2 regions of the Cupriavidus sp. GW823-FHT07A04 genome follow, and region 2 is predicted to be linked to the other one. Evidence: riboswitches for the same ligand, from Rfam matches in the RefSeq annotation. Region 2 holds a riboswitch; the other holds the start of a gene.

Region 1 (15,590 bases), on a different contig from region 2:
CGCACCTAGCGCAAGGCCGTAGCTGGCGGTGCCGCCCAGGTCGCCGGTCAGCCAGAACAGCATGCCGCGCAAACGGGCCTCGGGCGCCACGCTCAGGATCAGGGTAATCAGCGCGCCCCAGCCGGCGGCCAGGATCACGCCGGTCAGCAGCAGGCGCGAGCCGGCCTCATGATGGCCGCCCTGCACCTGCGGATGCAGCAGGTCGCGCCGCGCCAGCGTGGCCACCAGCACCATCGAGAACAGCGCGCCGCCGGCCGCGCCGGCCTGCACCGTCCACAGTGGCCACATCATCAGCATGGCGGTGAGCGCACCGGTGGCCGCGCCGCCCGATACGCCGAGCACATAGGGCTCGGCCAGCGGATTGCGCAGCAGCACCTGCATCAACGCGCCGGTCAACGCCAGCAGGCCGCCGCACGCGAATGCCGCGGCCGCGCGCGGCAGCCGCAGCTCACGCACGATGGCCCCGGCGGTATCGTCGGCGCCGACGGACAGCGCGTGCCAGACCTGCGCCCCCGACAGCGGCACGCTGCCCACCGCCAGCGACAGCAGGAACACCGCCACGCCGGCGGCGGCAAGCATCAGCCAGACGGCTAGCGCGCGGCGCATGTCAGGCGGCCACCATCATTTCTGGCGCCAGCCCAGCGTGACAAAGCCGGCGCGTCCCTGCGTGTTGTAGGGATAGGCGAGCTGGTAGTTCTTGTCGAACAGGTTTTCCACACGGGCGGCCACGAACCATTGCTTGTCGATGTTATAGCGGGCATTGAGGTTGACGATACCGTATCCGCCCAGCGTGCGCGAGCCGCTATCCATGCGCGTCGAGGAAATGATCCACTCGCCGCCGAGGCGGAAGTCGCCAAACTGGCGGCCCACGTCGAAGGCGGCATGGCGGCGCGCGCGGCGCAGCAACTGCGTATTGCTCTGCTCATCCACCGGGTTCTGGAAGGTGATGCTGGCGCCCACGTCGGTGCCCATCAGCTTGGCGCGCCAGGAGGCTTCAATGCCTTGCACCTTGGCCTTGTTGACATTCTGCGCCAGGAACAAGCCATTGGGCTGCAGCGCCGCGGTAATCAGGTTGTCGTAGCGGGTCTCGAACGCGGTCACGCGCAGCAGGCCGGCGGCGTCCGTGTTGTACTGCGCGCCCAGCTCGACCGACTTGGCGCGCTCGGGCTTGATGCCCGGCTGGCCATAGCCCGGGTAGTACAGCTCGTTGAACGTCGGCGCGCGGAAGGCGTTGCTGGCGTTGGCGATCAGCTTGAACGCCTCGGTCACGTTATAGCCATAGCCGGCGAAATAGCTCGCCTGGCTGCCGAAATCCGAGTAGTGGTCGTTGCGCACATTGAGCTGCAGCTGGTGCTTGCCCAGCCGGCCATCGTAGCCCCCGAACACCGACGCAATATTGCGGCCCGGCGCGCCATACGTGTTCGAGCTGAATTCCTGCTGCGCATACTCCGTGCCGAACAGCAGCTTATGGGTCGGCGCCAGCGCATATTCGTTCTGCCAGGTGTACTGGCGATTGCGCGTGTTGAAGTTGCTGTTGAACAGTCCGTTCAAGGTGTTTTCGCTATTGTCCCCGCTCTGCGCGACCTTGAAATGCGTGGTCCAGTCCCGGGTGAGCTTGCCGTTGACAAAGGCGGATACAGTGTACAACTCGCTGTTCATCCACCAGACATCGGTCGGTTTGCCTGTCGTGGTGTCGTAGGAGAGCTTGCTCTTCGAGTAATAGGCTGTGACGCCGGCGTCCCAGTCGCTGGTGAAACGATGCTTCACCTGGCCCGATACGCTCTTGTTGTCATACGGGTTGTCGTTCGGGTTCGGGCCCATGCCCTTCTTTGCCTTGGCCGGATTGTCACCGTTCCATTGGGCCGCATTGATCGCCGAAAAACCGTCTGTCTTGACTGCCGACCCGGTGATATTGAACGAGGTATCGCCCACCTGCCCGCCGTAGCCCACCGTACCCTGGCGCGTATTGTTGCTGCCGTATTCAATCTGAGCGTTGGCTGCGGGAGCCTGGCCCGCACCGCTCTTGGTGAAGATCTGTACCACGCCGCCGATCGCATCCGAGCCATAGAGCGCCGAGACATTGCCGCGCACGATCTCGATATGGTCGATCTGGTCGGGCAGGATATTCGAGAGCTGGGCCGTGCCGCTGCTGGCCGCCGAGATCCGCACGCCGTCGATCAGGATCAGCGTCTGGTTGGAGTTGGCCCCGCGCATGAACAGGCTGGTATTGGCACCCAGGCCGCCGTTGGCGGCAAACTCCACACCGGCCTGCGTGCGCAGCAACGAGCGCAGGTCGATGGCTTGCGAGTTGACGATGTCCTGCTGGGTCACCACAGTGGTATGCGGCAGCGCCTCGGTCAACGGCTGGACAGTGCGGGTGGCAGTGACCACCACCGGGTCGAGCTGCGCGTCGGGCGCGGGCTGCGCAGCGGATTGCCCGGCGGACTGGGCCATGGCGGCGCCGGGCGCGCTCATGGCGAGCCAGGCGGCGAGCGCGGCGGGCAGTTGCCGCGAGACGAAAACAGGTATGGTGTGGCGGCGCGCCGGCAATGCCGGACGGCTCGACGTGGGGGGCGAAAAGCGCATGATGCTGAGTGGGAGAGAGCTGCCTGGTCCGTTCCCCCGCGGACCGTCTGGCGACGAAGCGCGCCGCTGGCTTGCGCGGCAAAAAGCAGCGGAGGGCGGCGCACTCTCGTTCAGGCCGGTATCCGGGCTGACGACACCAGTCCGACCGCCTTCCCGAACCTTGCGGTTCAGTGGCTGAGTGGTCGGCCTTGCGATCTTGCGATCACGGTCGCTTACCGTTGCGGGGGCAGCACAGGTTGGCTCGGCCCTGCCCTGGCGGCGGTGGCTGGCTCCCTGTTTCCCGTTGAACTGCAACCCTGTAGTGAATAGGATTACGAGCACCTGGAACGTGCGCGAGTGTAGGCAGTTTCGAGGCAAGCGTCAATGCCGCGGCAAAACAAGGCGAAAGCGCCTGGAAACAGGCATAAAGCCGTCGCCACGGATGCCGTTAAACGACGATGCATGCAACTTCGGCGCGCAGGCCTGGTCACACACGTCTGCGTTCGCCGTCCGCACGATAGCGCTTGGGCTAAAATCCCAGAACCCGAGACCCTAGATATGACAGGCTCTATGCTCACCGAACTCGAACAACTCGCCGCCAAGATCGGGCGTGTGCTGCACCATGCCGATACCCTGGCGGCTGAGAACCAGCGGCTGCGCGAGGAGATCGAACGCCTGCAGGCCGACGCCAGCCAGCTGCGCGGCGACCGTGAAGCCATGGCCGCCGACCGCGAGCTGCTCAATATCAAGATCGAGGAAGCGCAGCTGCGCATCCAGTCGATCCTGGACAAGCTGCCCACCGCCAGCGACGCCCGCCAGCTCGACCTGCTGGGCGAAGGCGACGCGGCCGGCCGCGCCGAACAGAAGGCACCCGGAGAAAACGCATGAGCAATAAGCAAGTCGAAGTGAACATTGCCGGCCAGTCCTACCGGTTCGCCATTGCCGCCGACAACGAGGCCGCGCTGCTGGAGGCCGTGGCACTGGTAGACGGTCAGATGACGCGGCTCAAGGGCGGCGTATCCGCCAAGGGCGTGGAACGCGTTGCCGTGATGGCCGCGATCAGCATCGCCTCGGACCTGCTCTCGCTCAAGCGCAAGCAGCAAGAAGATGGTGCGATTCCCGTTGATGCAGTGCGTGCGCGCATTCGCGAGCTGAACGAACGCGCGGACGAAGCCCTGCGCCAGTACGCGCATGTGGGCACCAATTCGCCCGTGCCGCGCAACTGATGCCCTGCCCTGCGCCGGCTGTACCACACGGCACAGGCAGGCGGTGATACGCTCGCGATTTCGGCCCGATGTGCCCCACATGCCGCGCGCGTCAGCAAAATGTAACGACACGCAAAGACGGGCTTGGTATGGAAAGCCTCGCGGTGTATAGTGGAGCCAAGCCGCACCAAGCCACATAGTTGCGGCACCTTAGGTCGGGTTATCGCGCCTGACCGCCGTTTTCATCCCATCCAAGTTAGAAACGGCAAACGTCTGACAGCCATGCCAAAGCAGTATGCGTTTGGCAGTGCAAAAAAGTCAGACGTTTGACAGTTTCCCTGCCTGGTTCGTCAGGATCATATTCCTTGAACCGATAAGCATTTGTTGGTGCGGGATTATGCCGTGTGGGCGAGCGCGTCGCATGGTTCATAGTTGCAGTCTGGACTCCCTGAACCGGTGATGTACCCGAAATGCGGCTTCCGCAGCCACTCTGAACCTCACTTGGGTTCAGGATGCCGATCCAGCGGCCGAGGCGGGGACCCCTCTAAAGGCGGTGGTTATTCAACCACCGCCTTTTCCTTTTGTGGCGCAGATTGACCTGCGCTGCCTCTGCAGTGCCCTCCCTCTGTTTCTGCGCCACGACCCACGCCCACATCCGCCAGACGGTTTTCTTTTGGCCGTGCTTGCTGCACCATATCGCTGTCGCCAACGTCACGCCCGCCCTGCCCGCCCATGAGCCGATCCACGCAAGCCAATGCCGCCGCGCGCGCCCGCCAGTACTGGCTGATGAAGTCGGAACCCGACGAGGCCAGCATCGATACGCTAGCCGAACGCGGCACCCTGCCATGGACCGGCGTGCGCAACTACCAGGCCCGCAACTTCATGCGCGACGGCATGCAAATCGGCGACGGCGTGCTGTTCTATCACTCCTCCTGCCCACAGCCCGGCATTGCCGGCCTGGCCGAGGTCAGCTCGCAGCCCTACCCCGATCCCACCCAGTTCGACCCGAAGAGCGATTACTACGACGCCGCCGCCAAGCTGGATGCACCGCGCTGGATGCTGGTTGACGTGCGCTTTGTCGGCAAGGGCCCGCTGATCTCGCTGGCCGACTTGCGCGCGCATGACGAACTGGCCGACATGGTCGTGCTACGCCGTGGCAACCGGTTGTCGATCACGCCGGTGACCCCGGCCGAATGGCGCTTCATCACCACGCGGCTGATGCGCTAGCCTGGCACCGGCGGTCACAGCAGCGGCATGACACAATGGCTGCCGACGACATAACTACAACGCCAACAAGGTCGATTCCGCGTCATGAGCTTTTCCCTGATTCCCGGACTGCTGCTGCTCGGCGCCTTTACCGGCTTCTGCGCCGGCTTGCTTGGCGTAGGCGGCGGCATGCTGATGGTGCCCTTCCTCACGCTGCTGTTCACCGCCCTGGCCTTCCCCCATGAGGCCATCGTCCATATGGCCATCGCCACCTCCATGGCGACCATCCTGTTCACCTCGCTGTCCTCGGTGCGCGCCCACCACAAGCGCGGCATGGTGCGATGGAAGCTGGTGCTGGCCCTGGCGCCCGGCATCCTGATTGGCGGCATGATCGGCGGCGGCAAGGTCTTCGCGGCGCTCAAGACCAGTTGGCTGTCGCTGCTGTTCGCCGTATTCGTAGGCTTTTCGGCGTGGCAGATGCTGCGCAACCGCAAGCCCGCCCCGCACCGGCAACTGCCGGGCACGCCGGGCATGCTGGGCGCGGGCGGCGTGATCGGCTTCCTGTCCAGCCTGGTGGGCGCGGGCGGCGGCTTTGTCTCGGTGCCGTTCATGACCTGGTGCAATGTGCCAATCCACAACGCCGTGGCCACCTCGGCCGCACTCGGGTTTCCCATCGCGGTGGCGAGCGTGATCGGCTATGTGTGGAGCGGGCTGGGCCAGACCGGGCTGCCGGCAGGCTCGCTCGGCTACATTTACCTGCCCGCGCTGGCGGTGATCGCGGTTGCCAGCGTGCTGACCGCGCCGCTGGGCGCGCGCACCGCGCACCGCATGGATGTCGCACAGTTGAAGAAAGTCTTCGCCTGCCTGCTGTTCAGCCTGTCGGCCTACATGATGTGGAAGGCCTGGCACGCGTTCTGAGGCCACAGGTGCCAGCGATGCACGCCGCGGATACAAGTAGATACAAGGTCGCACGGGACGTAGCGGAACGATCACCTGGGCGGCGCGTCTGATACCCATCGTCTGACAAGGGAGAATCCAATGAAACATCTGCTTGCCGCCACGCTGCTCGGTACCACCGCCATGGTTGCCTCCGCCCAGGGCGGCGGCCCGACCCACGAGCCGGCCCCTGCCGGCGTGCTGTCGCTGTCCGCCCAGGCCGCCACCGAAGTGCCGACCGACGTGGTGCACCTGACGCTCGCCGCCGAGCAGGAAGGGGCGGAACCGGGCGCGATTTCCTCGGCGCTGTCGGCCAAGACCGCGGATGTGATCGCGCAGGCCAAGCGTACCAATGGCGTGCAGGCGCAATCGGGCGGCTTCACCATCTATCCGTCCAACGACAAGAACGGGCGCATCAGCACTTGGCGCGGGCGCGCCGAGGTGATTCTGGAATCGCGCGATTTCACCGCCGTGTCCAAGCTCGCGGGGCAGCTCGCCAGCCAGATGCAGGTGCAGAACATCAGCTTCTCGCTCTCGCGCGAAGCCCGCCAGGCGGCCGAGACCAAGCTGACCGAGCAAGCCGTGGCCTCGTTCCGCGACAAGGCTCAGGCCACCACCAAGCTGTTCGGCTACGGCAGCTACACCATCCGTGAAGTGCAGGTGGGCGAAGTGGGCGCGGTGCAACCGATGCCGCGCATGTACGCGGCCAAGGCCATGATGGCCGATTCCGCGCCGGTGCCGGTCGAGGGCGGCAAGGCCCAGGTCACCGTGACTGTGAACGGCTCGGTGCAGATGCTCAAGTAAGCGCCGTCCAAAGCCACAGGCTCAAGGGGCAAGGCAGAAGGTAGAAGGTAGAAGGCAGAAGGCACGGAACAAGGCCCCTGCCGCGCAAGCGGCAGGGGCCTTGTCTTTGATGCATGAGCCATCAAGGAGCGGCGGTGCTTACAGCGCCCCGAACTGCTGGCGCAGCACGTTCTTCTGCACCTTGCCCATGGTGTTGCGCGGCAACTCATCCACCACGTGCACGCGCTTAGGCACCTTGAAATTGGCAATACGACCCTTGAGCCCGCCAATCAGGCTCAGCGCATCCAGCGAGGCACCTGGCTTGCCAACCACCACCGCCACCACCGCCTCGCCGAAGTCGGCATGCGGCACACCAATCACGGCGCTTTCCGCCACGCCCGGCATCTCGTCGATAAAGCTCTCGATCTCCTTGGGGTAGACGTTGTAGCCACCGGAGATGATCAGGTCCTTGCTGCGGCCGACGATGGTCAGGTAGTCGTCAGGCACCTTGCGCTCGCCAGCCTGGCTGACGATGGCACCGCCAAAGCGGCCCACGTCGCCGGTCTTGAACCAGCCGTCGGCGGTGAACTCTTCCTGCGTCTTCTCCGGCATGCGCCAGTAGCCCTTGAACACATTCGGGCCACGCACTTCCACATTGCCGATCTCGCCGGCCGCGCAAGGCTTGCCGTCGCCGTCCACCACGCGCACCGACACACCCGGCAGCGCCTTGCCGACGGTACCGCCGATACGCTCGCCGTCTTGCGCCTCGTACGGGTTGGAGACCAGCATCACGGTCTCGCTCATGCCGTAGCGCTCCAGGATGGTGTGGCCCGTGCGCTCGCGGAAGGCATCGAAGGTTTCCATCAGCAGCGGCGCGGAGCCGGACACGAACAGGCGCATGCGGCGGCAGGTGTCGTCGTCAAAGCGCGGCTCCTGCACCATGCGCACGTAATACGTGGGCACGCCCATCATCACGGTGCAACGCGGCAGGAATTTCAGGATCTGCGCCATGTCGAGCTTGGGCGCCCAGATCATCTTGGCACCGGCCAAGAGCGCGCCGTGCGACGCGACGAACAGGCCATGCACGTGGAAGATCGGCAGCATGTGCAGCAGCACGTCGTCGCTGCGCCAGCCCCAGTACGCATGCAGCGTCTTGGCGTTGGAGGCCAGGTTGCCGTGCGTGAGCATGGCGCCCTTGCTGCGGCCCGTGGTGCCCGAGGTGTAGAGAATGGCGGCGAGTTCGTCGGCGCCGCGCGCCACCGTGGCGAAGCGGTCCGGTTGCACGGCGGCGCGGGACAACAGCGAGCCTGAGCGGTCGTCGTCCAGCGTGAAGACGTGCTTGGTGCCGTGGCGGAACGCCACCTTGGACACCCAGCCGAAGTTAGCGCTGCTGCACACCACCACCGCCGGCTCCGCGTTGCCGACAAAGTAGTCGATCTCGGCTTCCTGGTAGGCGGTATTGAGCGGCAGGTAGATGTAGCCTGCGCGCAGCGTGGCGAGGTACAGGAACAGCGCCTCCGGCGATTTTTCCACCTGCACCGCCACGCGCGCGCCCTCGGGCAGCTTGAGCGCGGCCAGCAGGTTGGCCATCTTGGCGGTGGCGCGGTCCAGGTCGTCCCAACTGTAGTAGAGGCCGTCGTGGGTTTCAATGCAGCAGGCACTGCGGTCCGCCGGGAAGCGGGATTCGAATAGGGCGAACAGGTTGGCGTTCATATTGCGGAAGATGAAAAACGGAATCGGCAATAGCATGGGCAATCCGCATGGGCAATCCGATCAATAGCCGGCAATGATACCTAAAGCGATTGCCCGTGCTATTGCCCGTGCTATTGACCGCTGAAGCGCGGCGGCCGGCGTGCCAGGAATGCCGCCACGCCTTCGGCATGGTCGGCGCTGTCGCCATAGCGGAAATGCGCGTCGAGCTCCGCCGCGGTGAGCGGCGCGGGCACCGGCGCCAGGCGGCGGATGCTCTGCTTGTTGATGCGGGCGGCCAACGGCGCACCGGCCACGATGCGCTTGACGGCCGCGGCGACTTCCTCGCCGAGTGCCGCTGCCGGCACCACGCGCGTCAGCAGCCCTTTCTCGCGCGCCTCGGCGGCGTCGAACACCCTGCCCTCCAGCAGGATCTCCAGCGTCACGGCGCGGCCCGCCAGGGCCAGCAGCCCGGTCAGCTCGCCGGGCGCCATGGGAAAGCCGAGCCGGTTGATCGGCACGCCGAAGCGGCTGTCGTCGGCGGCGATGCGCAGGTCGCAATGGCAGGCGATCTCCAGCCCGCCGCCCACGCAAACCCCTTCGATCATGGCAAGCGTCGGATGCAGGCAGCCCGCGATGGCGGCCAGCGCAGGCGCAATCACCGCCTCGTGGTAACGGCGCAGCGCGGCGGCGTCGCCCCGCTCCTCGGGGAACTCGGCAATGTCGGCGCCGGCGGCAAAGTTGCCATCGGCGCCGCGCACCACCACGCAGCGCAGCGAGGGATCGGCGGACAGGTCCGCAAAGCCCTGCGCCAGCGCGCGCCACATCGCCACGGAGATGGCATTGAGCTTGCCAGCGTGGGACAGCGTGACCGTGGCCACGTCGCCCTCACGCGCGAACGCTACCGTGCCGCTCATGCCTGCGCTCCACGCGCACGGGAAACATCGGAAACCATGCGGCGATCCTCCATCAGTCGATCTTGGCGCCGGACTGCTGCACCACCGTAGCCCAGCGCTTGATCTCGGCGCGCTGGAACTGCGCGAACTGCTCTTGCGTGAAAGCCGGCGTATCGGAGCCGTTGGCAAGCCAGATCTGCTTCATCTCGGGCGTGTTCAGTGCCTTCTCCACTTCGGTGTAAAGCCGGTCGACGATGTCCTTGGGCGTGCCCTTGGGCACCCACATCGCGTACCAGGTGGAGACTTCGTAGTTAGGCACCCCAGCCTCGGCAGCGGTAGGCACATTCGGGAACGCGGCCGAGCGCTTGGTCGATGCCACCGCCAGCGCCTTGATGCGGCCGGCGCGGATATGCTGGGCCGAAGAACCGAGACCGTCGAAATCCATATCCACCTGGCCCGCGATCAGGTCGGACAGCGCAGGGCCCGCACCCTTGTAGGGAATATGCGTGATGAAGGTCTTGGTCTGCAGCTTGAACAGCTCGCCCGCCAGATGGTGGGACGAGCCGTTGCCGGCCGAGGCGTAGTTCAGCTTGCCGGGGTTCTTCTTGGCATAGGCGATCAGCTCGCCCAGCGTGTTGGCGGTGACCTTGGTCGGGTTCACCACGATCACCTGCGGCGGCTGCGCGATCACCGTGACGGGGATGAAATCCTTCTCGATGTCGTAGTCGAGCTTCTTGTAGAACGACGGCGCGATGGCGTGGTGCGCGCCGCCGATGAAAACGGTATAGCCATCCGGCGCGCCCTTGGCCGCGATGCTCGCGCCCACGGTGCCGCCAGCGCCGCCACGGTTATCGATCACGAACTGCTTGCCGAACTGCTTGGAAAGCTGCGCGGTCAGCGGGCGGGCGAAGGCATCGGTGCCACCGCCGGCCGGGAACGGCACGATGACGGTGATCGGCTTGGACGGCCAGGCGTCAGCCTGCGCCACGGGCGCTACCGCGCCCAAACCCGCGCCCAGCGCGCAAGCCAGCCCTGCCAGTTGAAACTGACGACGATTCATGACTCTGTCTCCTCTCTCTTCTCTCTTCTGCTGTGGAAAGTCAAAACGAAGAACTGCTGGAATGGCCCATGAACGCGGCCCGCGGCCTTGTCTTTTACCTGACCAGGGTTACAACAGCTTGCTCACCGCGCGGCTCATGCGCGGGGATCCGTTGCCAAGGCGCACCAGATTGTCATCTAGCGCCTCGGGCACGTAAAGATAATTCACCATCATCCCGCACGACTGCGCACGGCCCTTGCGCGACAGGTCGGCGGCCCAGTTCAGGCGCTCCACGCAGGCGCCATTGCCCAGGTGAAAGCGCGCCACCGGATCGGCCGGCAGCGCCTGCTGGCGCTCGCGCACCAGGTAGTGCGCGGCCAGCGCCAGCGCGATGTCGCGCACCGTCGCATCTTCGGAATCGGCAGGCAGCGCGGCCAGCCAGCCGGCGCCGTCGGCGGGTGGCGTGCCGTGGCGCTCGCTCCAGCGCGCCAGGCGCTTGTCGCCCAGCACCTTGGCCACCGCTTCTCCGTCGCGCTTGCGCAGCCAGTCGGCAAACCCGGGGATGGGCGAGAGCGTGGCGAACTGCTTGAGCTTGGGAAACTCGCGCTGCAACTCCCCGATCACGCGCTTGAGCAGGAAGTTGCCGAAGCTCACGCCGCGCAGGCCTGGCTGCGTATTGGAGATGGAATAGAAGATCGCCCACTTCACGCGGCGCAGGTCCTCCAGCGGCGCGGCTTCGTCCAGCAGCGCGTGGACGTTGGCGGCCATCTCGGGCACGAAGGCCACCTCGACAAAGATCAGCGGCTCGCGCGGCATGCGCGGGTGGAAGAAGGCGTAGCAGCGGCGATCAGAATCGAGCCGGTTGCGCAGGTCCGCCCAGGACGCGATCTCGTGCACCGCCTCGTAGCGGATCAGCTTTTCCAGCAGCGATGCGGGCGAGTCCCACGTGATGGGTTGCAGTTCCAGCAGGCCCACGTCGAACCAGTTGGAGAACAGCGCCTCCAGATCGTCGTCAAGCGGGCGCAGTCCCGGCACGCGCTTATGCCAGCGCAGCATGTCAGCACGCAGGCCGATCAGGAAATGCAGGCCGCAGACGCTTGCGCCCTCCTGCCCGTGCAGCGCGGCCAGCCGCTTGAAGAAACGGATGCGCGCGTTGGACATGGCCTGCGCAAGCCCCGACGCGGATTTGGGCGTCTTGCCATCCTTGGCATCGTCATCCGATTCCGGGCCGCCGCTGGCCGCGACTTCCGCCAGCACGCCGAGCATGGCCTGGCGTGCGTCATCGCCCGCGGCTTCGTATTCGGCCCGCCAGGTTTGCGCTGCGGTATTGGCGGCGCTGTCGGTCAGGCGCGCATCGAAGCATTGACGCAGTTGCTCGCGCTGCCGGCGCAGCACGCGCGCCGGCAGCCCCACGGCCTTGGCGTCCGCCTTGGCATCGGCATCCGTATTTGGCTTGGCGCGGTCATCGCCCTTGCGGCCCCACCACCGGCCAAAGCGGGACAACAGGGATTGCGCCGACGGCTCCAAGCCGCTCAGGGGCGCGCTGACTTTCTGTTCGCTATTGCTGAGGGAATCCATGGGCGTACCTGCTCTGTGCGCGTCAGTTGGCCGCTATCGATCAACGGGGGACTTACCGGCCAAGTGCAGGCGGCCGGGCTGTGCTTCGGGGATGGGATCGCCACCGCTATCGGCGACCTCGGCGACCTCGGCGGCGTCCAGTGCCCTGAGCGCGCCGCGCTGGCGCAGCAAGTGCGTCTTCATCAGGGTTTCGGCGCCCTCCGGGTCATGCGCCTTGAGCGCGGAGAACACCGACAGATGCTCGGCGCAGGATTCGCGGATGCGGCCCGGCAGCTTCAGGCTCTTGTGGCGCGACAGCCGCAGCACCTTGCGCAGGTCGCTGATCAGGCCGGACAGCCAGCGGTTGCCGGCGAGCCGCTGGATGGCTTCGTGGATCTGGTAGTTGGTTTCGTAGTAGGCGTCGATATTGCCGGCCTGCGCATACTGGGTCAGGTCGGCATGCAGGCTTTCGAGCGCGTCGAGGTCCTCGGCGGTGGCGTTGCGCGCCGCCTCATAGGCGCAGCGTCCTTCCAGCAGCGCCATCAGCGGGAAGATCTCGTCGAGGTCCTGCTCGGACAAGGCGTTGACAAAGCAGCCGCGGCGCGGCTCCAGCCGCACCAGGCCTTCGGCGGCCAGCACCTTGAGCGCCTCGCGCATCGGCGTGCGCGAGATCCCCATCGACTCGGCCACCGTGGCCTCATCAATCCAGGCGCCGGGCATCAGCGCGTGCTCGTCGATCATGGCGCGCAGGCGCTCCGCGACTTCGAGGTACAGGGCCTGCTGGATGATGCGCATGGTGCCTCCGGACGGAAGAATGCAATGGCATCGGGGTGGCTTGCGGCACGGTGAAATGTGTCTTGCCAGGCCCAATAATTCATAATTATGAATAACGGCGACCGGATGACAAGACAATTCGATGTTGCACAGCCGCATGTGCGGCATCTTCCAGCGCTCGCGCAACGCTTGCGCGCCGATCAACAGGAGGGTCAGTCTCACCATGCGCCAGGGGCGGCGCGGACGAATGCAAGGCAGGGAACGCCACGGGGCGCCGCGTGCGGACTAGCCCGCCGAACCCCTTGCCGCGTGGACGCCGAACCAGTGCGGCACGTGCGCAATGGCCTCATGCAGCGTGCCCAGTACCCGGAAACTGAATCCGGTCACGACCGGCGAAGGCGGCTTGATATCGGGCACCACCACCACCTGCGCCCCCGAGCGGTTCGCGGCCGTTGCGCCGTTCTCGCTGTCCTCGAAGGCCAGGCACGCCCGCGGCGCCACGCCGAGGCGCTCGGCGGCGAGCCGGTACAGCGCCGGGTCCGGCTTGCCGCGGCGCACCTCATCACCACCCGAGACGGAAGAAAAGAAATCCAGCATGCCCACGCGCCCGAGCCGGTCCCTGATCTCCTCGACACGGGATGACGATGCCACCGCGCAGGGAATGCCCGCGCCGCGCAGCGCCGAGAGCAATTCCCTGGCGCCGGGCTTCAGCGGAAACCGGGGCCCGGTGGCCGGCGCATGCAATTGCGCGCCCGCCATCGCCTGCACCTGGCGGAAGGCATGCTCGTCGCCAAGCAGGGAAACCAGGAAGGCATCGGACTCCGGCTTGGCCTTGCCGATGACCTGCACGTAGTCGCTGGCCGCCAGCGTGATGCCGATCTCGCGCGCGGCGCCGATCCAGGCTTGCATGATGGCGCGCTCGGAGTCGATCAGCAGGCCATCCATATCGAAGATGGCAGCGGTGAACAAAGTCATCTGCGCCCGCTTTAACGGATCGGGGCCTGCGCCGCCTGTCCGTGACGGTTCGCCCAGACCACCATGGCAATGCCAGCCAGGATCATCGGCAGGCTCAGCCACTGGCCCATGGAGAAGTTCAGCGCCAGCAGGCCCAGGAAGTTATCCGGCTCGCGCGCGAACTCGGCGAGGAAACGGAAACCGCCGTAGCCGATCAGGAACACGCCCGAGACCGCGCCCATGGGGCGCGGCTTCCTGGCGAACAGCCACAGGATGATGAACAGCGCCACGCCTTCGCCGGCGAATTGATAAAGCTGCGAAGGATGGCGGGGAATGTTGTCGCCGGCCTGCGGGAAGATCATGCCCCACGGCAGGTCCGTGGGACGGCCCCACAGCTCGCCGTTGATGAAGTTGCCGATGCGCCCGGCCGCCAGCCCGCAGGGAATCATCGGCGCGATGAAGTCGGTGACCTCCATCCAGTGCCGCCCACGCAGCTTGGCGAACAGCCACATCGCCACGATCACGCCCAGGAAGCCGCCGTGGAAGGCCATGCCGCCCTCCCACACCTTGAAGATCTCAAGCGGATGGCTCAGGTAGTAATCGGCCTTGTAGAAGAACACGTAGCCCAGCCGCCCGCCCAGGATCACGCCCAGCACGCCGAAGAACAACATGTCGTCCAGGTCCTTGACCGTCCAGCCCTGGGCCGCGATATGCGGCTGGCGGATGCGCAGGCGCCCGAACCACAGGAACATGATGAACCCGGCGAGGTACATCAGCCCGTACCAGCGGATGGCGAGCGGGCCGAGATGAATCGCAACCGGGTCGAATTGGGGATGAATCAGCATGTGTGCCGTGGTTAGGGTTGTAGGTAGAGAGATCGCGCACGGGCAACCTGGCGTCCGGCGCGATATCAGGGTTCAGGCTGCGTTAGTCAGGTGCGTTGCCGCAGCGGCAGTGCCAAGCTCCGCGCCCGGCTCCGTGCCCGGTGTTATGCCAGCGTTTTGCGTCAGCGTCATGGCAGCGGCCAGCGCGCCGGCGATCTCGATAAACGATCTCAGCACGGGGCTCACGCTGTCGGCACCAGCCTCACGCCACACCAGCCCGGTTTCGATATCGGGCCCGGCGTCGCGCAACGGCAGGTAGGACACACCGGTACGGCGAAGGTTGCAAAGCGAGGCCGGCACCAGCGCCACCCCCATGCCGGCGGATACCAGGCTGACGATCGTCTGCATCTGGATGGCCTCCTGGGCGATCACCGGCGTGAGGCCTTCGCGCGCATAACAGCCCGTAATGATGTCATAAAACGCCGGCGCGCTTCGCCGGGGAAAGATGATAAGCGGCTCGTGCGCCGCATCTTTGAGCGAAACGCCCTCCTCGGCTGCCGCCGCGCCATCCGGGCGCCAGCCTTCCGGCACGGCCAGCACCAGCGGCTCGCGCACCAGCGGCAGGTAGGCCACGCCATGCGGCATGGCCGGCAGTTGCGGGCGGATCACCAGCCCGGCGTCGATGCCGCCGTCCATCAGGGCCTCCAGCTGGATATCGCTGGTGGCCTCGCGCAGTTGCAGCTGCACATTGGGGTGCCGCGCCCGGAAGCGCCGCAGCAGGTCGGGCAGGATGCCGTAATCGGCCGTGCTGACAAAGGCCAACGACAGCGTGCCGGCCTCCCCGCGCGCCAGCCGCTGGGCCAGGCCCGGCAGCGCGGCCGCATCGGCCAGCACGCGGCGCACCTCGGGCAGCCATTGCTGGCCCGCAGGGGTGAGCGCCACCGAGCGCCGCGTGCGGGCGAACAGCTGCACGCCAATCTCCTCCTCCAGCGCCTGGATCTGCTGGGACAGCGGCGGCTGCGTCATGGTGAGCCGCCGCGCGGCGCGGCCGAAATGTAACTCCTCCGCCACGGTAACGAAGTAGCGCAACTGGCGCAGGTCCAAAGGAGCTCCTGATATGTTTATCGACTCAATAAAGGTTGAATAATATATTTGACACGAT
Region 2 (15,590 bases):
GCGGCCACCAAATCGAGTTCGCATCCGATGCCGGCATCGGAGCCGCGCGGCGAATTGGGGTTCGCAACACCTGGTGAGTTTTCGCTCATCAACAGGCTCGGTGCTACGCCGCGCGACGAATGGATGGCGGTGCTCACGGATCTTACGGAAGTTGTCGTCGCCGATTTGCATGGCATGCCGAGCTCACTGGGCATCGCGAAAGCCGCGTCCATCGTGCAGAATCGCGCGTATCTTGAGGCGCGCGCCCGCCAGCTCCTGATTTCTCTAACCAAGGATGAGGGAGATTGGCACCTCGGGGTGATTAATTTCGGTGTCGAGGCCCAACGCCACGACTGCGAGTTTCTGATGTGTTTTGCCTTTCAGGCTGCGAACCCCGATCTCTCCGTCACGAGTCCATTTGCCGAGGTTGGATTCGCGCTGCACAAGCAATCACATGCAGATCCGATCTTCATGCTGACCATCAGAACCGCCCTCGGATATGATGCAGCGTCGGTATCGACCCTCCAGGGTTGATCCATCACATCACATCACATCACATCACATCACATCACATCACATCACATCACATCTTCGCCATGCAACGCATGGTACAGGCCGGCGTCGTGCCGGTGACCTGGCAACAGGTACTGCTCGAATGGCAACGCGACTGGGCCCGCCGCGAGACGCACGACGCCGTAATGCAAGTCGTCAGAGAGCACTCTGGCACATATGGCATGGGTATCGACTACACCTTCACCATGGTGCACAAAGCCCCGCAGCGCATTGCCACACCGCACGAGTTGCTCGCGCCGATCCCGGCCCGGATCAGTGTTTGAGCCAGTCCCTCGTCCGCATATCCAACCTCATGACCACGCGCCACTCACTCCAGCCCGCGCCGCACGACCCGGCACGGGCGCCAACTTCTTTATTCAGGCGCGGGCACAGTGGTGGCGGCAACCGCACCTGATCTCTTGGGGCCGCCAGCACGGCGCAGGCGGCCAGCCCGAATCCGCCCAAACGCATTCTGGGATTATGGAAATGACCGCCTTATCCTCCGATTCCGCGCTTTTGAGCTTGTAGTCGATGACGGTCGCATATCAGCGCTAAGCGGTTATCCGTCCCACCATACCTTCACCCCATCCTCACCTCGATCTCGTCATAACGCCGGACCCGGTACACCACCATCGAGATCAGCCAGCTCAGCACGAACACGCCGATGATCACATAGCCGAGCATGCCGAAATGCTCGTTCAGCTCCCCGATCACGTCCCACAGGCCGCCTTCCAGCCCGAGCTTGTCGGCGATCAGCCCGAGTGCTTCGATGCCGCCGATGACCACTGCGACCACCACCGAGACCAGCGTGATGGTCATGTTGTAGTAGAGCTTGCGGATCGGCTTGGTGAAGGCCCAGCCGTAAGCGCCTAGCATCAGGATGCCGTCGGTGGTGTCCACCAGCGACATGCCGGCGGTGAACAGGGCGGGGAACACCATGATGGTCCAGAACGGCACGCCTTTTGCCGCCTCCGCCGCCGATAGCCCGAACAGCGCCACCTCGGTGGCGGTATCGAAGCCGAGACCGAACAGCAGCCCTATCGGGAACAGGTGCCAGCTGCGGCTGGCCAGCCGGAACAGCGGGCGGAACGGCCGCGAGAGCACGCCGCGGTTGTTCAGCAGCAGGTCCAGGTCCTGCTCCTTGAGCGCTTCGCCGCGCTTGACCGCGCGGAAGGCACGCCACACGGAGATCAGGATCAGCAGGTTGAAGAAGGCCAGCAGGAACAGGAACAGCGCGGAGACGCTGGTGCCGATCATGCCGCCCACGGCTTTCATGTCGGCAAAGCGCGTTTGCAGCGCGGCGGCGGCAACCGCGATGCCGATCGACATCAGCGTGACCACGGTGGAGTGGCCGAGCGAGAAGAAGAAGCCGACCGTCACCGGGCGCTTGCCTTCCTGCATCAGCTTGCGCGTGACGTTGTCGATGGCGGCGATATGGTCGGCGTCAACGGCGTGGCGCAGGCCGAGCGTGTAGGCCAGCACGGCGGACGCCAGCAGCATGGGGTGGTCGCGCAACGCTGCCAGTGCCCACAGCCAGGCCCCCACGTTGGCGGCGATCAGGAAGACGTAGAGCGCAATGACCTTGCGGCGCACGTCGGCGTCCTGGTCGTTGAAGATGCTGGCTAGAAAGCGGAACATGAGCGGTCCGTGAAAGATGGGGAATTCTGAATGGATGGACGCCAGGCCGGGACTCAAGCCCGCCGGCGGCGCCCGCGAAACAACCTGCGCCAGCCAATCACCACGCCACTGACCGAGACTACCAGCCCGGCAACCGAAAGTAACCAGACCGTTGCATCCCAGGCCGGGCGATGGCGCACCAGCCAGCCAAAGTCCCAGCTGTGCGCGGCATGGAACAGCCATCGGTAGGCACGGCGGCTGCGGTCGCTGCGGCCCAGCAGGTTGCCGGTGTCCGGGTCGATGTACACCCACGTGGCGCAGTCGTCGTCAAAGCGCACGCGCAGCACCGGCAGCTTGCGCGGCTGGTGGTGGCTGTACCAGTAGGCGTCGTCCTCGTGCAGCAGGTCGTGGCTGGCCACGGTGGCGTCCGGCATCAGCCGCGCGGCTGCCTGGGCCAGTGTCCGGGCAGAGAGCGCCAGCGGCGCGCCGGTGTTGGCGTGATAGGCGTGCGTGGTGGCCGCGGTCGCCACCAGCATGACCGGCACGCCGGCCTGCCAGGCCAGCTTGATCTCCCTTGGAGGCAGCGCGGTGTCGGACAGCAGGCTCGCCAGCGCCGCACCATCGCCGGCGGGAAAGCGCGGCAGGGTTTCTCCGGCGTAGCGTTCCAGCGCTGGCTGCGCAAACGCGCGCCCGGGAAACCACTGATTGGGATTGACCGATAGCCAGCCGCTGGCCAGCCACGCCACGAGGAACAGCGATGCGGCCAGCCCGGCGATATGGTGCCAGGCCATCCAGCCGTGATAGGGCGACGTGCCGCCGGCGCTGCCGTGCGCAAACCGGCGGCGCACGCGTAGCCGCAGCCAGCCGATCCAGATGCCGCTGACGGCCACGGCAATGCACGCGCCGGAGGTCCACAGCACTACCTGCCGCCATAGCGGCGGGTCGGCCCGCACCGGCGTGAAGTACAGCCAGTGCGGTACCGAGCCGAGCCAGTTCCAGAACCGTTCGGCGCGGTTCGTGTCGCGCATCACCTCGCCGGTCCGGGCAGACACATACAGCTCGGAGCCGGCCGCATCGTCCAGCACAATGCGATGCAGCGGCCGCCAGGGATTGAGCCCGTTGGGCACGGTCCACTGGTCGCGCTCCGCGGTTTCCACCCAGCGCGCGCCCGCCGCGCCGGAGAAACGTTGGGCGATGGCTTGCGCGGCAACGGCATCCACCTGCTCGATGGGCGCCGCGTCGCGGGCGGAGACGGTGTAAGGCTTGCCGTTCCAGTCGATCATCCGGTAGACCGGGTGCGTGCCCATGATCTCCAGGCGCAGGCTGCGCGGAAAGCGGGTGAGGCCCGCGCTGGCCATCGCGGCATCCGGCGTGATCCTTACCCCGGGCAGGTCCAGCGGCGGGAGCCCCGCGTGGCGCTCGGTGTCGGTCAGCGCGGGAAAGGCCACGTACATCATGACCAGTCCCGAGAGAAACCACATGGCGATCAGCAGGCAGCCCGCGATCCCGGCCCAGCGGTGCACCAGGTAGAGCCAGCGGCGCGTGAAGCGCCAGCAGGCTTCACGCCAGGGCAGGGGTGTGCTTGCCATGGCCGGCCTAGAAGTAGAAGTTGGCCGTCAGCTCGGCCGCGCGCGGCCGGCCCAGCAGCCACTGGCTGCCGCTGTTGCCAGAGGATTCGGCGTAGTCGCGGTTGAACAGGTTGTACACGCGCAGCGTCAGCGTCGTCTTGCGCGATACGCGCCATTGCAGCGAGGCATCCACCACCGCGTACGACGGCATGGTGGTGGTATTGGCGTTGTTGGTATAGCGCTTGCCCACGTAGCGCAGGCCGCTGCCTGCCTGCCACCGCGGTGCGAAGGCCCACGTCAGCCACAGGTTGGCCGCCTGCTGCGCAACGCTGGTGGGCACGTTGCCATTGCGCGAGACCAGCGCGCCGTTCACGCTTTCCGCCAAGTCGTCGTAGCGGGCGCGCAGCACGGTGCCGTTGGCATCCAAGCGCAACCCGCGCATGAGTTCCACGCTGACCGAGGCCTCCAGCCCGCGCGAGGATTGCTCGCCCACCTGCACCGACAACGCCGGGTTGCTGGCGTCGCGTGTCAGCAGGTTCTTCTTGACGATCTGGTAGGCGGCAAAGGTCCACTCGCCGCGCTGGTTCCAGAACGATTGCTTGACCCCGGCTTCGATCTGCCGCCCGGTGGCCAGCTTGAAATCTTTCTGTGCGTCCGAGGTGGAGATCAGTGCGCCAAGGGGATCGGTGGCGGTGGCGTACTGCGCATACACCGACAAGGCTGGCGTGAATGCGTAGACCGTGCCCGCACGCCACGTGATGTTGTTGAAGCTGCGGGTCCAGTCGTCGCCCGTGACCAGGTTGCCGCGTTCCAGCTGGGCATGGTCCAGCCGCACGCCGCCAATTACCGACCATTGCCGGGTCAGCTTGAGGCGGTCCTCGCCAAACAGCGCGGCTTGCGTGGTGTGGGTGCGAAAGCGCGGCGACGTGACAATGCCCGGCGGGCTGAAGAACTGGCCCGGGTCGAACTGGTAGGCATTGACCGTGGACGCGCCGCCATAGGGCGAGTTGTTGCTGTGAGTGAAGTTGATGCGGTTGACGTCGAACCCCACCATGGCGGTATTGGCCATGCCGAACAGCTGGCCATCGATCTTCAGGTCGGCGCGGTCGCCCACCTGTTCCTGGTCATGCAGGATCTCCAGATAGTCGGTGCGGCGCACCTGGCCCGTCGCGGGCAGGAAGGTATAGGACTCGGCGTCGCGCCAGTGGCGCTGGCTGGTGAGGTAATAGAACTGGTTGCGCACCATGACGCGCTCGTTGGGCTGCCACTGCGCCGCGAGCCGGGTCCAGCGGTCGCGGTAGGTGATGTCGGCATCGCCAACGTTGTAGTTCTTCTTGCGTAGCGAGGTGTCCAGGCTGCCGCCCGCCAGCGGCGTGCCCAGGTACTGCATCGGGTGCTGGTCGGCGTCGTCATAGGACAGCGTCAGGTTGAACTCAGGCGATACGTCCAGCCGCGCCGCGGCCGACACCGCCAGGCTGCGCGAGTCGCCCCGGTCCACCCAGCCGCCGGAGCGGCCGTAGCTGGCGTTGAAGCGGTAGGAGAGGGTCTCGTTGACCGCGCCGCCGCTGTCGAACGCCGCGCGCGCTGTTTTTTGCGTGCCGCCGGTGAGCTGCAGCTCGTTGGCGATCGGCGCGCGCATCGGCTTCTTGGGAATCACGTTGACCACGCCGCCGATCGCGCCCTCGCCAACCATGACCGAGGCCGCGCCGCGCAGCACTTCGATGCGGTCCACGGACGAGGTATCGAAGGGGAAGGTGACGGTGCCGGAGGCCACGTAGAGGCGCGTGCCATCGTACAGCTGCATCACCGAGCCTTGTCCTGCAAAGCCGCGTGCCGCGAGCGCCGTGCCGCCGTTGCCGGGCGCGCCATTGGAGGTGATGCCGGTGGCGCGGGTCACGGCCTCGCGCACCGACAAATCGCCGCGTTCGCGAATGGTGTCGCCGGACAGGACTTCCACGCTAGCGGGCGTTTCCAGCGGGGTCAGGCCAAGGCGGCTGCCGGTGCTGGTGGGCTCGGACAGCGCCAGCCCGGCCGGCTGCGAGGCGCTCCTGACTACCACTGGCGGTAGCACCGTGCTGTCGCCGCGCGACGGCTGCGATTGCGCCCGCTCTGAAGGTTGCGCATCGTCCGCCGCCCAGGCGGCATCGGCGCCCAGGCCGGCGAAGGCCCCCAGCGATAGCGCGAGCGCGCAATGATGCGCGAGCTGGCGCGGCGGCTTGGGCGCATGACGACGTTGGCGTGGCGTGACGGCCGCCGGCGAGGCGGTACAGGCAATGCAAGGGCGCGCGGACATGGACTTTCCATCATTGGCCGCGGGGGCGACCCCGCCCGGCGGCAATAAACGAACCAGCCGCGGACGAGCGCGCAGTGACGGCCGGGCGCGTGGCCAGCCGTCTCACGCCTGGCCGCCCGTCCGCAGCCCCGGTGATCGGTCGAAGGCCGGTATCCGGGCTTGCAGGGGGACGCCTGCCGCTGGGGCGCGTCCGGGGTGCCGCCTTCCCGCGCGATGATGCGCAGTGGCTGCCGCGGCCTGTTGGCGCGGCGTGACACCTTTGTACCTGCTGACCGTTGCGGGGGCAGCACAGGATTAGCCGCGGCATGGCCGGCGGCGCACCTGTTTCCCGTTTAACCCCCGCCGCGCGCTGCGCGCCGGAGGCACCTTCGAACCCTTGGCAGTCCACTAGCCAGGTAATTGCAAGTCAATTGCAATTACCGAGTGGAATGCGAGGCGCATTGTAGCCGTATTTGCGCCGCTTTCGGGGGCGGATGGCAGGTGTTTTTTTTGGCACCGTGCGGGTGCGCGAGCGTTTCGGCCTGGCACAACCTGTCGCCATTTTGGTGCTTCATGCGACATTTTCTGCGCTTCGTGGCCTTTCGTGCGGTCCTGTCGCGCCTTTCGCTAAAGAAGGCGAGCCCGGCTCCGATATTCGGAGGTGCCGCATGCCTCCTGCATGACCGGCCATTGCCCCGAGAAGCGAATGCCATGAATCGTCTGACCCTGCGAAAAAAGCTGTGGATTCCCCTTGTGCTGGCCTGGCTCGGCCTGCTGTTGCTGACCGTGATGCACGCCTTCCAGACCCGCCAGCTGCAAATGGCCGATCGCCGCGGCGAGCTGGCTAACATTGTCGACATGTCGCTCTCGCTGGTGCGCGACTATGCCGAGCAGGCGCGCCAGGGCAAGATGTCCGAGGCCGATGCCAAGGCCCAGGCCACGGCCCGCGTTGCCGCGCAGCGTTATGGCAAGGATGGCTACATCACCATCGTCGGCGCGGATTCCGTGCTGTTGATGCATCCCATCAACGCCAAGCTCAACGGCAAGAACATGAGCGACTTCAAGGACGCCAAGGGCAACGCCTTGTATGCCGATATCGCGGCCCGCGGCGCGTCGGCCGAAGGCGCTGGCCACCTGGACTACTGGTGGCCCAAGCCGGGCAGCGACCAGCCGAGCCCCAAGATCGGCTACGTGGCGCGCTTCAAGCCGTGGGGCTGGGACCTGGTCGCCGGCACGTATATGGATGACGTGCAAGCGCAGTTCCGCGCCTCGCTGTATCAATCGCTGGGGCTGCTGGTGCTGCTGGGCATCGTGATTTCCGCGGTGGCCACGCTGCTGATCCGCAGCATCCAGAGCTCGGTGGGCGGCGAGCCCGCTACCGCTGCGGCCCTTGCCTTGCGCATGGCCAGCGGCGACCTCACGGCGCGCGTCGAAACCCACCCGGACGACCGCTCCAGCCTGATGTACGCCATCGGCCATATGCGCGACCAGCTCGCCGGCACGGTGGCGGGCATCCAGCAATCGGCCGATTCCATCACCTCGGCGGCCCAGGAGATCGCCTCGGGCAATAGCGACCTGTCGAGCCGCACCGAGCAGCAGGCGGCCTCGCTGCAGCAGACCGCCGCCAGCATGGAGCAGATCACCGCGACGGTGCGCCAGAACGCCGACAACGCCAAGGAGGCCAGCCAGTATGTGGCTGACGCCTCGCAGATCGCGAAGCAGGGCGGCAGCGTGGTCAGCCAGGTGGTGGACAAGATGCGCGGCATCACCGCCAGCTCGCGCAAGATCAACGACATCATCGGCGTGATCGACGGCATCGCTTTCCAGACCAATATCCTGGCGCTCAACGCCGCGGTGGAAGCCGCGCGCGCCGGCGAGCAAGGACGCGGGTTTGCGGTGGTGGCTGGGGAGGTGCGCAACCTGGCGCAGCGCAGCGCGGGCGCGGCCAAGGAAATCAAGACGCTGATCGTGGAGTCGGTGGGCCAGGTCGACAGCGGCTCGGCACTGGTGGAGCAGGCCGGGCAGACCATGGCCGAGATCGTCAACGCGGTCGGCCGCGTGACGTCGATCATGGATGGCATCGCCTCGGCCACCGCGGAGCAGCGCACCGGCATCGAGGAGGTCAATCGCGCGGTCGCGCAGATGGACCAGATGACGCAGCAGAACGCGGCGCTGGTGGAGCAGGCGAGCGCGGCCGCCACGTCGCTGGAAGACCAGGCCGGCGCGCTGCACCATGCCGTGTCGGCCTTCCGCCTGTCGGCCGCCTGAGCACTGAGCGCTGACCGGGCGCTCAGCGTGCCTGGCCCTACAGCAGCGATTTGCCCTGCGCGAGGATCTTGTCGCAGACCTGCTTGGTGACCTGGTCCTTGAGGCCGCCGCCGCTCAGGTCGAACTGCTTGCCATCGCTGCTGCTCAGGATGCCCTTGGCGCCGCTGGTGTAGCCGGCGTCGGATGTGGGAGAGTCGCCGCCGACCTTGCCCAGCAGCTTGTCTTTGACCGAGGCGGCGCCGCTGGCGCCGCCAAGGTAGTTGTTCTTCACGCAGTACTCCAGGATCCCGGCGACATTGCCGGTGCTGCCCGAACTCAGCGATTGCAGCGAGGGCATTCCACTCATCCCGCCCAGGCTGCTGCCCAGGCCGCTCAGGCCACCGGACGAACTCTCGGTGCCGCCCTGCGTGGCGCCTTTGAGCAGGTCCCCGAGCTGCGCATGCGCGGCTGCCACCGGTAGCAGCGCGGCGATCAGGATTTTCACGGCGGTGGTGCGATAGAGGCTGGCGTTCATGCGGCATCCTTCTGGCGGCGTGGAAACAGTCTTCACTATAGTGCTTGCCGCATCGGCCATCGCCTTTCGCTGCAGTGGCGCTTTCTTCTCTCCGCTCTAGCCGATTTGCATGACGCGCGCATTAAGCGAGGCCTCGCGCATGCGATTGATCGTTCTGTAAGTCAGAATGTCGTGTCAGTGATACGGATTTTCCCAATTGAGTGTATCGATTTACCCAAATGCTGGATTTGTCGTCTTTGCGTCACCTCTGTGTCACGAACGCCAATCACTATCTGCGCCCACAAGAGCCTTGCCAGCGCGCCCGGACGAAAGACGCGCGGACCAGCCGGGTCAATACAAAACAGAGTCATCAGGGAAATCGAATCCAATGCGCCACACCAGATCCATCCTCGGCCTAGCGGCCTCCTTGTGCATCGCCGGCGGCTTCTACGGTTGCAACGGCAACGGCGAGCAATCCGCCAACACCGCGCCGGCCGCACCGAGCACGCCCGTCACGCCCGTTACGCCGCCGCCGGTTGCCGAAGTCACCGGCAAGTGGACCACCGGCGACCTGCACGTCCACACCATCGAATCGAACGACGCGCAGAGCCCGCTCACCACGGTGCTCGACCAGGCCTTCACTGCTAACAACCTCGACTGGATGGCCTTGTCGAACCACCTGCGCGTGTCGGATCGCGATAATACGGGCACGGCAATCCCAGGCGGCTCGATCCCATTCTCGAAGGGCCTGGCTAACTACGAAGTCCCGGCCGTCAAGCAACTGCAGGCCGATGGCCGCTACCCCGGCAAGTTGATCTTCTCGACCTTCGAGTGGGACATGCCCACCCACGATCACGTCAACGTGGGCATCTTCAGCGGTTCGCCCGCACTCGCAACGGCGGTCAAGGGCGCCAACGAATTCGAGTATTTCTTCACCAGCCGCCCCGACACCATGTTCGATCCGGCGGACGTGGCGGCCTGGAACGCCAAGGCGCCGCGCACCGCCGCCTCCAGCCACGCCGATGCGGTGCAGGCGTTCACCTGGCTCAAGACCAACTTCCCCGATACCAGCTACGCGCTGATCAACCATCCGTCGCGCAATCCAGGCAAGTACACGGCCGCCGACTACCGCGAATTCAATGACCTCGCGCCGAACATCGCGTTCGCGGTGGAAGGCATGGTCGGCAATCAGATGGAGCCCGACCGCGGCGGCTATAACAGCAGCTATGTTGATGCGAACCTCAAGTCGCGCACCTACGGCGGCGTGGACTACGTGGTCGCGCAGGTCGGCGGGATCTGGGACGCGCTGCTGGGCGACGGCCGCCGCTTCTGGAACATCGCGAATTCGGACCACCATTTCAAGACCGCCGGCGGGCTTTTCAGCAGCGGCTACTTCCCCGGCGAGTACGCCCGCAATTACGTCTGGCTGGAGGGGACCGGCATCAAGTCAGTGGTGGATGGATTACGCGCCGGCAAGGCGTTCTCGGTGTTCGGCGATCTCATCAACGCGCTGGACTTCAACGTGGCCGCGAGCGGCACCAAACGCGAGATGGGCGGTGAGCTCAAGGCCCGTGCCGGCGACAGCGTGACGGTGACCATCCGCTTCAAGAGCCCGGAGCGCAACAACTTCGAGTACCCGCTGGACAGCGGCGCCAACGTCAACGTCAAGCCCACGGTGGACCACATCGACCTGATCGCCGGCGACGTCACGCCGCGCGCCTTGCCCGGCACGCCTGGCTACAGCAAGGACACCAATGACTCCACCAAGGTCATCGCCACCTTCACCAAGGCCGACTGGAAGCTGGACAAGGACGGCTACAACACGGTGACCTACACCTTCAACGCGGCCAAGAGCCAGTACTTCCGGCTGCGCGGCACCAATCTTGGCATGAACGTGCCGGGCGAGACCGCCAACGGCAACCCGCTGCCCGACCTGAAGACGGACCTGACGGAGAACACGCCGCGCTTCAACGCCATCAACGCGCGCAACTACAACGACCTGTGGTTCTATTCGAACCCCGTGTTCGTGACTGTCGCTTCCGGCACCTGAGGTAGCTGAGGCAGGGGGCGCGCCCGCTGGCGGGGCAACGCGCCCCGATCTGAAAATTCTCGTGCGCGGTATTCGGATCTTTACGCATGGCCCAGCCACGCGGCGCCGCGTCTTGACGATCCGGGGGAAACGGTTTCCACTAGCAGTTCGGCCGGGCGCGCGGCGCGCGGCGCGCGCCCGGGAACTCACCTGGAGAGAAGGAAACGGATCGCCATGGCCATTACCACCAGCGTCAGAAAAAAGAAGAAGTACCGCAAGGCAGTGCTGAACCTGCGCGCCGCCATCAAGCGCGGCAACGAGGAAGCCATCAGGATCCGCCGCGAGCAGTTGAAGGCGCTGCCCGTGCCGCGCCAGCGCTACGCGCGTGCGGCCACCACCTGAGCGCCGCGCCGCGTTTTACCCGGAAGCTGCCTAGAACGAACCGAAGGCGCCGCCGAGCGCGATGACCGCCGCCAGCGCCGCGATCGGGCCGATGACGCCAACCACCACGATATCGCGATAGCTTTCGCGATGCGTGGTGCCGCAAACCGCCAGCAGCGTCACCACCGCGCCGTTGTGCGGCAGGCTGTCCAGTGTGCCAGCGCCAATCACGGCGACCCTGTGCATCAGGGCCGGGTCGATGCCTGTCACCTCAGATAGCTGCAGGTAAGTGCCGCCCAGCGCCTGCAGGGCGATGGTCAGCCCGCCCGAAGCCGAGCCAGTCAGCGCGGCGAGCACATTGGTGGCCACCGCCAGCGATACCAGTGGACCGCCCGCGATCGATAACACCCATTCGCGCACCAGTTCAAAGGCCGGCAGGGCAGCCACGACCGAGCCAAAGCCCACCAGGCTGGCCACGCTGATTGCCGGCAGCACGGCGGCATTGGCGCCCGCGTCCATGCTCTCGCGCAGCTTGCCCAGGCGCTTGCGGTGCAATGCCAGCAGGCAGAGGATGGCCGCTGCCAGCGCCACCAGCACCGCCCATACGCCCCCCAGCGCCGCCAGGCTGGTGCCGCCCCAGCGCTCGTTCGCCAGGTAGCTCGCGTCCCAGCGGGGCAACACCAGCAAGCTCATCGCCAGGTTCACGGCCACCACCATCACCAAGGGCAGGAACGCGCTCCACACTGCCGGCCATTCGGCGCTGCGCGCGCCGTGGCGCGCTTCGGCGGGATCGAACGCATTGGCCACCGTGGCGCGCTCGCGTACCAGTTCATCGCCAGCGGCACGGTCGGCGGATTCCAGCGCCTCGTCGCCAAAGCCTTCGCCCGCGCGGCGCGCGCCGCGCTCCATGCGCGCGAGCCACCACAGGCCGAAGGCCAGCATGATGGCGGACGCCAGCACGCCCAGGCCCGGCGCGGCAAACGGCGTGGTGCCGAAGAACGGCATCGGGATCGCGTTCTGGATGGCCGGCGTGCCGGGCAGGGCGGACATGGTGAAGGTGGAGGTGCCCAGCGCAATCGCAGCCGGCATCAGCCGGCGCGGGATCTGCGCGGCGGCGAACAGCGCTTGCGCCATCGGCGCTAGCACGAAGAAGGCCACGAACAGGCTGACGCCGCCGTAGGTGACCAACGCGCCGGCCAGCACCACCGCCAGGATGGCGCGCCGTGGCCCGAGCGTGAGCGTCATCCATGCGGCGATGGCATTGACGCAGCCGCTGTCATCCATCAGTTTGCCGAACAGCGCGCCAAGCAGGAACAACGGGAAGAATTGGGCAAGGAAGCCCGCGGCGCTACCCATGAAGGTCTGGGTCCAGTGCGCCAGCAGGGGCTCGCCGGCCGTGGCCGCGGCCAGCAGCGACGCCGCCGGCGCCACCAGCAGGATGCTCCAGCCCCGGTAGGCCAGCCAGATCAGCAGGCCAAGGGCCAGCAGGATGCCAAGAAGGCCCATGGTGTCAGTGCTCCCGCAGCAGTTTTCAAACCTATACAGCATAGGTGACGCGGCGGTGCGAGCGGTGCAGCGATGAGTGTTATTGCGCTTGCCGCTCCAGCACCTCCCAGAGTTCCAGCAGGGTAGGGTTGCTGGCATGGGCGGCGCGATACGCACAGATATCGAATGCCGAGCACCACGCGGCGTCTCCTGCCGGCACCAGCGTGCCCGCCGCGAGCGCATCGGCCGCGGTGGTGCGCGGCAGCCAGGCCACGCCGTGGCCTTCGCCGGCCATCTTCATCAACAGGATTGCCATGTCGGCCTCATAGCAACGCGCCAGCGCACGGCGTGGCGGCGCGTCTTCGAGGATCACCTCGACGATGCGCCCAAGCGTGGTGCTGGCCGTATAGGCCAGGTAGGGAATCGGTTTGGCGCCACTGCTGCCTAGCGGGAACAGCGGGGCGCCGCGCGCATTGGGCGCGCACAGCGGCATCAGCACGTCGTGCCCGACCGTGAGGCTGCGGAACTTGTCCGGATCCAGCGAGACCGGCACCCGCGCATGGTTGTAGCCCAGCATCAGGTCGCAGTTGCCTTCCGACAGCGCCACCACGGCTTCGAGCACGTTGGCGGCCACGACCCGGGCATTGAACTGGCCGTAGCGCTTCTGGCATGCCTTGAGCCAGCCCGGCAGGAAGGTCAGCGACAAGGTATGCCCGGCGGCGATCTGGATGGCCTTGCCCGGCATGCGGCTTTCCTGGCGCAGCGTGGCACGTGCCTCCATCAGCAGCGTGAGTGCCTCGCGCCCGCTGGTGCAGAAGGTTTTGCCGGCCGGGGTCAGGTCCATGGGGAAGGTGTTGCGGTCGACCAGCACCGCGCCGGCCCAGTCCTCCAGCGAGCGGATGCGCCGTGACAGTGCCGACTGCGTGATATGCCGCAACTCGGCGGCGCGCGAGAAGCTGCGCGTCTTCTCCAGGACCAGCAGGTCGTCGATCCATTTCAGCTGCATGGGATGTGCCTTCGGAAGCGTCGGAACGGTGAGGGAAAGCCTGCCGCCGGCTTGGCCTGCCAAGGGCGCCAGGCCGTGGCCGCAATGCGTATTCCATTTTCGCATAGCTCTATGGCCGATCCGCATTCCGGTGGCCGCCGGGCGGGCCTAAAATCTGCGCTTCCCGTCAGTCAATCTCGCCCCAAGGCGAAGCCAGATCCAGCATGACAGGGGCGCGCAAACAAGCCGGCAGCCAAAGCGGCTGCGCCCCGGACCGTTCCGACTCTACCTCGGCAGTTAACGTCTTCGACGCTATCCGGAGCTACCCTGATCATGTTTATCCAGTCGCTTTACCGTACCCGCACGTTGCAGGGGCCAGCCCGTCTCTTCCGTGGGGGCAAGCGGGCACAAGCTGGCCTGCTGCTGGCGCTGGCCGCGGGCGCCGCTGCCACCGCCACGCCAGCCGCCGCAGCGGACTACCCGGACCACGCGGTCCAGCTGGTGCTGTCCTTCCCGCCGTCCGGCGCCACCGATGTGCTGGCGCGCGCGGTGGGCCAGCGCCTGTCCACCGTGCTCAAGCAACCGGTGGTGGTGGACAACCGCCCCGGCGCTGGCGGGGCTATCGGCATGAGCTTCGCGGCCAAGGCCGCGCCCGATGGCTATACGCTCTACCTGGCCGCTGTCAGCAATGCCGCCATCGCGGCTGCGACGTATAGCAACCAGCCCGCCAGCCTCGCCCGCGATTTCGTGCCCATTGCCGGCATCGGCACCGTGCCGCATATCCTGGTGGTGCCGGCCTCGTTGCCGGCGCATTCGGTGCCTGAGCTGGTCAGCCTGCTCAAGGCGTCTCCCGGCAAGTACAACTTTGCCTCGCAGGGCTCCGGCACGTTGTCGCACCTGGAGTCGGAGCTGTTCAAGCTGCGTACCGGCGTGGACGTGGTGCACGTGCCGTACAAGGGCAGCGCCTTCGCGCTGCCGGACCTGATGGCAGGCCGGGCGAGCATGATGTTCGACAGCATTCCCTCGGCCCTGCCGCACGTGAAATCCGGCAAGCTGCGGTTGCTGGCGGTGGCGTCCGAGCATCGTCTGAGCTCCTTGCCCGATGCCCAGACGGTGACCGAGGCCGGCATCCGAGACTTCCGTGCCGACAACCTGTTCGGCCTGGTTGCGCCCAAGGGCACGCCGCCCCAGGTGCTCAAGCAACTTTCCGCCGCGATGAAAGAAGTGCTGGCCGCGCCGGAGCTGGCTGCGGCCATGGAAGCACAGGGCGTGCAGATCAAGTACACCGCGCCCGAGCCGTTTGGCCGCATGATCGGCGACGAGATGCGCGCGTGGGAGAAGGTGGCGCGCGCGGCCAACGTCAAGATCGAGTAGCCGCCGCGCAAGAACAAAGCACAAACGCATCTGGCCGGCGCTGCCGTGCAAGCCGCTGGCCAGAACCCCCAACCCTCGGAGCCTCGCAAAGCCATGACCAATTTCTGGAATTTCCCCTATCCTTCGCAACGCGTGCCCGTGCTGGCCGACAACGTGGTGGCCACCTCGCAGCCGCTGGCGGCCGCGGCAGGCCTACGCATGCTGGCCCGCGGCGGCAACGCCGTGGACGCGGCGCTGGCCACGGCGATCGCGCTGACCGTGGTCGAGCCGTGTATGAACGGGATCGGCGGCGATGCCTTTGCGCTGATCTGGGATGGCAAGGAGCTGCATGGCTTGAACGCCAGTGGACGGGCGCCGGCGGCGTGGACGCCCGAGTATTTCTCGCGCTACGGCAGCATGCCGGTCAACGGCTGGGACACCGTGACCGTGCCTGGCGCCGTTTCCGGCTGGCGCGCCACCTGGGAAAAGTTCGGCAGCCTGCCGTTTGCCGAGCTCTTCGAGCCCGCGCTGGAATACGCGCGCAACGGGTTCCTGGTCTCACACACCGTGCACCGCCAGTGGCAGGCGCAGGTGCCCGTGCTGATCGA

Evidence for each region. Region 2 has a riboswitch for cobalamin ahead of AC1Q7Q_RS36845 (TonB-dependent receptor). Riboswitches for the same ligand answer to the same signal wherever they lie in the genome.
Region 1: it holds a riboswitch for cobalamin, as region 2 does, so the genes downstream of both, AC1Q7Q_RS05750 (TonB-dependent receptor plug domain-containing protein) here and AC1Q7Q_RS36845 (TonB-dependent receptor) in region 2, are expected to answer to the same signal.

Annotation. Positions count from the first base shown of each region.
Region 1 covers NZ_JBXAHA010000003.1:4,474-20,063, forward strand. The annotation lists gene AC1Q7Q_RS05745 (FecCD family ABC transporter permease) at 1-606, opposite strand, end outside; gene AC1Q7Q_RS05750 (TonB-dependent receptor plug domain-containing protein) at 622-2,586, opposite strand; cobalamin riboswitch at 2,683-2,927, opposite strand; gene AC1Q7Q_RS05755 (hypothetical protein) at 3,136-3,453, shown strand; gene AC1Q7Q_RS05760 (cell division protein ZapA) at 3,450-3,791, shown strand; RNA gene ssrS (6S RNA) at 4,103-4,313, shown strand; gene AC1Q7Q_RS05770 (EVE domain-containing protein) at 4,503-4,997, shown strand; gene AC1Q7Q_RS05775 (sulfite exporter TauE/SafE family protein) at 5,082-5,894, shown strand; gene AC1Q7Q_RS05780 (SIMPL domain-containing protein) at 6,015-6,716, shown strand; gene AC1Q7Q_RS05785 (malonate--CoA ligase) at 6,855-8,408, opposite strand; gene AC1Q7Q_RS05790 (enoyl-CoA hydratase/isomerase family protein) at 8,519-9,301, opposite strand; gene AC1Q7Q_RS05795 (Bug family tripartite tricarboxylate transporter substrate binding protein) at 9,354-10,340, opposite strand; gene AC1Q7Q_RS05800 (malonyl-CoA decarboxylase domain-containing protein) at 10,449-11,897, opposite strand; gene AC1Q7Q_RS05805 (GntR family transcriptional regulator) at 11,931-12,671, opposite strand; gene AC1Q7Q_RS05810 (HAD family hydrolase) at 12,936-13,619, opposite strand; gene lgt (prolipoprotein diacylglyceryl transferase) at 13,637-14,449, opposite strand; gene AC1Q7Q_RS05820 (LysR family transcriptional regulator) at 14,522-15,532, opposite strand.
Region 2 covers NZ_JBXAHA010000030.1:53,006-68,595, reverse strand. The annotation lists gene AC1Q7Q_RS36865 (hypothetical protein) at 1-513, shown strand, start outside; partial or broken gene AC1Q7Q_RS36860 (hydrolase) at 564-815, shown strand; gene AC1Q7Q_RS36855 (HoxN/HupN/NixA family nickel/cobalt transporter) at 1,111-2,169, opposite strand; gene AC1Q7Q_RS36850 (PepSY domain-containing protein) at 2,223-3,737, opposite strand; gene AC1Q7Q_RS36845 (TonB-dependent receptor) at 3,745-6,009, opposite strand; cobalamin riboswitch at 6,137-6,394, opposite strand; gene AC1Q7Q_RS36840 (methyl-accepting chemotaxis protein) at 6,700-8,256, shown strand; gene AC1Q7Q_RS36835 (YjjA family protein) at 8,294-8,770, opposite strand; gene AC1Q7Q_RS36830 (S-layer protein) at 9,138-10,799, shown strand; gene AC1Q7Q_RS36825 (hypothetical protein) at 11,013-11,180, shown strand; gene AC1Q7Q_RS36820 (GntP family permease) at 11,211-12,665, opposite strand; gene AC1Q7Q_RS36815 (LysR substrate-binding domain-containing protein) at 12,745-13,650, opposite strand; gene AC1Q7Q_RS36810 (Bug family tripartite tricarboxylate transporter substrate binding protein) at 13,963-15,003, shown strand; gene AC1Q7Q_RS36805 (gamma-glutamyltransferase family protein) at 15,097-15,590, shown strand, end outside.